Regions from separate parts of the Chryseobacterium nakagawai genome, predicted to be linked through region 2. Evidence: riboswitches for the same ligand, from Rfam matches in the RefSeq annotation. Region 2 holds a riboswitch; the other holds the start of a gene.
The links. Region 2 has a riboswitch for cobalamin ahead of EL260_RS19915 (TonB-dependent receptor plug domain-containing protein). Riboswitches for the same ligand answer to the same signal wherever they lie in the genome.
Positions count from the first base shown of each region.

Region 1: another riboswitch for cobalamin. It lies ahead of EL260_RS08835 (T9SS type A sorting domain-containing protein); the one in region 2 lies ahead of EL260_RS19915 (TonB-dependent receptor plug domain-containing protein).

Region 1 is NZ_LR134386.1:1,919,538-1,922,733, reverse strand. Features, by position in the region: gene EL260_RS08840 (esterase-like activity of phytase family protein) at 1-875, opposite strand, end outside; cobalamin riboswitch at 1,133-1,324, shown strand; gene EL260_RS08835 (T9SS type A sorting domain-containing protein) at 1,391-2,506, shown strand; gene clpP (ATP-dependent Clp endopeptidase proteolytic subunit ClpP) at 2,594-3,196, opposite strand, start outside.
Region 2 is NZ_LR134386.1:4,438,662-4,441,857, forward strand. Features, by position in the region: gene EL260_RS19915 (TonB-dependent receptor plug domain-containing protein) at 1-1,248, opposite strand, end outside; cobalamin riboswitch at 1,282-1,459, opposite strand; gene pafA (alkaline phosphatase PafA) at 1,616-3,196, opposite strand, start outside.

The DNA.
Region 1 (3,196 bases), 2.5 Mb from region 2:
ATGACAAGGAATTCATTATTACCTAATGCTGTAATATCACAAACCGAATCAGAAGCTCCACCATCTTGTTTATATAGGTATTGTTTCGTTTGTCCAGTATTGATATCGAAAGTTACAATTCTCGTTAAGGTTGTATTTGTTGCCAACGCCTTTGATGGGACAAACATCATTGATTGTATGGTTCCTACCAATGTTTTTCCGTCCGGAGTCATACAAAGACCTTCCATTCCTCTGTTAGCTCTTCTTTTAGCTAAAACTGCAGGTAATTTTCTGTTTCCTGTATTTACCCCAATCGGGCTTATTCTTTCCAGCTCTACTCCATCAGCATTATAATGAACAATATGTGGTCCATATTCATCAGAAACCCAAAATGTACCATCGGGTGCTGCTACAATACTTTCACTATCTAAACCATATTTATCTGTACCCAGAACATTTCCTGCTGCATCGTAAGCTACTTCACCTGTACTTCCCATTCCTACTGGGTTTGGAAGTCCTGTAATAGGTTGTCCTGATGGATTTTTAAGTTTAATATATTTAATGACTTCCACATTCCCTTCTGCATTAATTTTAAAATGCATTATAGTTGGTGTAAAGTTGGGGGTTAAAAACTTTTTTCCGTTTAGGTAATCAGTGTTCGGGCCACGGTCTGTAATGACATAAAACTCTCCTTTTCTTGTAGGATGGGCGGCTGCGCCTGATCCAAATCCACCATTAATAACATCTACTCCGTTTATTGTTACCATTTTTGAAAACGGAAACTCCTGCGGAAGCTTAGAATAATTAATATCCTGGTTATTTACATTGTTGTCATCATCTTTGCTGCATGACCATAATGAAGCCATCATCAAAACAGATAATAGTAGTTTTTTCATATTAACTTTTATGGCGCGAAAGTATAACTTGATTATAAACTGATCTTGAATGTAATGATAATTGTATTTTAACAATATAACTTTGAGATTAATTCAATATAAACAACAAAAATTGAAATTTAACTTCGAAAATTCAAAATTAAAACTCAATTTATTATCAATCAATAAAACCCATTATTAAAAATATAATTCAACATCAGAAAAAGCTGACCATTGCTATATAATTCACAAAACAGACATCAAAAATTTATATGATATATTTGCACCGTTTTTAAGGTTGAACACTGTTCACTATAGGGAATCAAGTGAGAATATTATTCAAATCTTGAGCTGTACCCGCAACTGTAAGCTGTTTTACCTGTAGCTATACGATACCACTGGACTCCAAAGTCTGGGAAGGTCTGCTATAGGATGCGAGCCAGGAGACCTGCCTTGAAGACCCATTTAATTTCAGGATTAAAGATCATCCTGTCAATAAATAAGTTTCGGGAATAAAACTTTAATTTAATTATATTATGAGAAAAATCTCTCTTTTTTTCTTGCTGCTTTTTATGCAGTTATTCTTTGCTCAATTCACTGAAAACGACATTAAGTTTTGGGTAGGAACCGGTTCTAAAAAGGCTTATTTCATAGCCGATTTCAATGATAACAATACACCTGCCTCTTATGCGTGGGGCTATCGTTTTGATGGTAATAATTTAATGGCGGAAGACATGATTAACGCTATTGCGGCGGCAGAACCTACAATAGAGGCTGATATCCCTTCAGGGTTTCTGTACAGTTTTGCCTACAATCACCACACTCCAAGCACAGATGATTACTGGATTACCTGGTCTGGTCTCAATGCCGGGAATATGTCCAATCAAAATAATGGTGTAGGTTACACTGCTTTAACAGATGGATTGTGGTTTGGTATTACCTATGGTATTGATGAAATCGACACTCCACCATCAGCGCCTGTACCGGCTTACAGCTCCCAATGGTATACCTCATCTCAAATTACCAATTGGATTGGTACAGGAACTAATAAAAGTCTTGTTGTTGTAGATTTTGGAACCAATAACTCTCATGGTGAAGCCAACTCCTTCGTTTTTGGAATTCAATATAATGGCAGTATAACAGCGGAACAGGCTTTACAGCTAATTCAATCCCAAGCTTCATATTTCAATTTCACTTCTGGCAATAATCAAATTTCCAGTCTGTCATTAAATGCCTTTACGGGAAACAACTCTGGAGCAGAAAACTGGAAATTATATACAGGAAAAGATCTTTCCAGCTGGCAGAAAAAGAATGATCTTAGCCAGATACAATTGGGTAACAATAGCTGGTTGGGATTAAGCTTCGGAGAAAGAAGACCTTTCACTCCTACTGAGGCAAGTAACGCTACATTATCCGTCTCTTCTGTAAATAAAAAGGCCTTATTCAATATTTATCCTAATCCAACGAGTGATTTTATTCAGATTGAAAGTTCTGAAAAGGTGAAAGAAGTAAATATTTATTCTTCTTTAGGGCAGAAAATAATGACTTCACAAGCAACAAAAATTAATCTTAAAGCCTTAAATACCGGAATCTATTGGGTTGAGGTTAAAACCCAAAATGGTTCTACAGTGCATAAGGTTGTGAAGAAGTAAAAATGAATATAAAAATATGTGCATTCGCAGTCAAACAAAAAACGCATCCAAATTGGATGCGTTTTTTCAATATGATTATACAATCAATTATTTTTTTTCTGTAGATCTCTGTAAAACCTCATCTACCATTCCAAAGTTTTTAGCTTCTTCAGAAGTCATCCAGTAATCTCTATCGGAAGATTTCTCTACCCACTCATAAGTCTGCCCTGAATGAAGAGCGATAATGTCATAAAGCTCCTGCTTCAATTTCAACATCTCTCTTAAGTTGATTTCCATATCAGAAGCAACTCCCTGAGCTCCTCCTGAAGGCTGGTGAATCATAACTCTTGAGTGTTTAAGTGCAGAGCGCTTTCCTTTTTCTCCTGCCACCAATAATACAGCTCCCATTGAAGCAGCTATACCTGTACAGATTGTTGCTACATCAGGCTTAATGATCTGCATGGTGTCATAAATACCTAATCCTGCATACACACTACCCCCAGGAGAATTGATGTAGATCTGAATATCTTTAGACGGATCTGCACTTTCTAAGAATAAAAGCTGAGCAGTAACGATATTCGCTACCTGATCGTCAATTCCTGTTCCTAAAAAGATAATTCTGTCCATCATCAAACGAGAGAAAACGTCCATCTGAGCAACGTTTAGTCTTCTTTCTTCCATGATGTATGGAGTAAGATTCGTTGGGCCATA
Region 2 (3,196 bases):
CGGTCTCCAATACAAATCATTGAAAGAAGGAGCTCTGAAATTCCTTGAAACACTTAATCCCAGATTATACCAATCTAAAGCATTCCATTTTCCTGAAAAAGAAAATAAAAGAGGCGACTTAGTCACTCCAACGAAATCCTGTCTTATTCCTGCTTCAAAACGTAAATCAGTGGTAGGAAAATATCTTATCAATCCAGCAATGGACCCCATATTTCTACTGATATGGTCTATTCCTGAACCATAACCTTCACCTTTATTAAGTTGGTATTCTCCAATGATATTGAAGTTCCACTTTGAGGTAAGAAAATAATTGAAATCATTCTTCAGAATATAATTCCTTCCAATTCCACTACTGAATTTAGGTCTGTCTATATCATTAAAATACTGGAAATTTTCTTCCGTATAAGCTGCTTTAAAAGAGTTATTAAAGCGGGTCTTATTCCAGTCCCAGGAAATTAGGCTTCTTACATTTTGAGTCTGATATTTTGTTTCCGTTTCTCTGTCAAATAAGATTGGAAAATGCTGTTGACCATTAAACCATTCAGAAATCCATGAAATCTGATGATGTGGAGCTAATTTATAAGCAGCTGAAATATTAAAATTTGTGTTGTAATATTCTCCGTTAAGGTTTATATAATTCCGGGGTTCTTTATTCACCTCATAAGCATTCTCACTGATAGAATAATTTCCTGAAGCCTTAAAACTGAATTTATCATTGCTGTATGAGCCTTTAACAAAATTATTAAAGGTATTAAAAGACCCAGCTTCAGAAAATAGACTGCCGTGAAAACCTTGATTGAAATTAAGGCTGTTGTCCAGGTGAATACTCCCTCCAATAGCGCCGGAACCATAAGTCACACTTCCTCCCCCTGCTTTTATTCCGATCTGGTCATATCCGAATAGGGAAATATTGTTCACATCTCCTTGCCCTAGAAAATTGGAATTAACATTAATTCCATTCCAAACAAAAGAAGTCTGTTGAGCAGTAGTACCTCTAAATGATGGTGAGGCAGTTCCACCACGTCCGTTTTCTTTAATATAAATGGAAGACTGAAATCTTAATACTTCGGAAAGATTGCTGGAGTTTTTTTCAACATCTTCAGCATGCATTGTTTTCACAGGGTGAAATTGTTTCACCTTGTTCATCTGGCTGTCGAAAATATAAATAGTATCTACAGCTTTCTCCTGTCCGAAAAGAAAACAGCCATAAGATGACAAAAATAGTATTAGAGATCTTTTTATATCCATATCCTTCTACTTTTCCTCCGAAAGCAATATGTTTTTTTGATTAATTTTCTGGCAGGTCTCCTGACTTTCGCTTTCTGTGCCTTCCCGTTTTTATACAGTGGCTGTTTACAGAAACTTTTATTGCGATTTACAGTTGCGGGGACAGTTTGGGAGTTTCACCCAATTCCCTTTTCATTCCAATATACTGGAAACCAAAATTTTTGCAAAGATAGCTTTTTAAATGTATTAGGCAAAAAGTGAATTTTATGAAAGAAAGACGAAAGCAAAATCGATTGAATCCTGATCTAAAAAAGAATTAATAACCTTCCAGTGTATGTAAAATAAAAAAACATTCCGGAGTGGAATGTTTTTTAATATGTTATTAAGATTATTGACCTATAACTTCTGTAATTGGATTTCCAACATTTCCACTTGGGAACTGAATTTTCAGTAATGAAGAAACTGTAGGAGCAATATCCGTCATGTGATAAGCCTTATTGCTTTCACCTTGTTTCACTCCCCAACCCATAAAGATCAACGGAATGTGTGAATCATAAGAGTTCCATACACTATGAGTAGTTCCTGTTTTAGAATATGGCGGAAGCATAGAGTCGTGAGAGATCAATTGAATATCCCCACTTCTTTGTCTGTTGATTCCATTGATAATTCTTTGCTTGATTGGCTCAGGAATGCTTGATTCAGACACTCTGTCTACAGAAACTGCATATAAAACAGTAGGATCTTTTTCCAGTTCTTTAACAGCGAAGTTTCTTACATCATCCAATTCAAGTTTGCTGTCTGCCAATACTTTTCTATCGAAATAAATCTGATAGTTATCAATAGCGTTAATCAATTTATCAGCTCCGAATTTATCTTTCAGCTTTTGGTTGAGGTTCTTTTCAGCACCTTCTCCAAAGAATCCCGTAGGAATTTTATGTTCTTTTAAAAAACCTACAGAGTGTGCTCCACCATGGTCAGCAGAAAGGAACACTGTGTACTGTCCTTTTCCAACCTTTGAATCCAAATAATTGAAGAATTGTGCTAAATCCTGATCTAATCTGATATAAACATCTTCCACTTCAATTGAGTTCGGTCCAAATTTATGCCCGGCATAATCCGTAGAAGCCAAATTGATGGCTAAAAAGTCTGTAATATTATCACCTCCCAATTTTTCTCCCTCTACAGAAGCTTCTGCTAACTTCAATGTCAACGTATTTCCGAAAGGAGTATAACGAATATTATCTTTTTTGGTTTGATAATCTTTTGCAAGATCATTGTAAGGGAATGTAGGTGTTTTTGCACTACCTAATAATCCTTCCCAAGGAGAATTGTCTGGTGCACTTTCTGTATATTGATTGATCGGGAGCAAAGTATTCCACCCATTAGCTACCAATTTCTCCGGTAAATTCTGAGAATTGAATGATTTTACCCACTGAGGAAGATCATTCATATACCATGTGCTGGTAATAAAGTTTCCTGTACTGTCATCAAACCAGAAAGCTCCGTTTGGTGTATGACCTGCAGGAAGAATAGAAGCTCTGTCTTTTAAAGAAACTCCGACTACTTTCCCTTGGAAATTTGTTGCCAGCCTCAGCTCATCCGTTACTGTAGTTGACCAAAGATTTTTAGGTGAGTGGCTTCCTGTTTTGGTATTGGTTGTCCCCACTGGCTGAACGCTGTCATCGGCAGTACAATATACACCTTTACCTGTTTCTTTATCTGTCCAGTCATTTCCGGCAATTCCGTGAATCGCAGGTACAGATCCTGTATAAATACAAGTATGTCCTAAAGCGGTAATGGTAGGTACATAAGGAATGTGTACGTTATTTAAAGAATAACCGGTATTCAAAAGTCTTTTGAAACCGTCATTTCCATATTTGTTGTAAAAACGGTATAAATAATCCCAACGCATCTGGTCTACTACAAGACCTACTACTAATTTGGGTCTTTCCAATTGAGAATTTTTGTT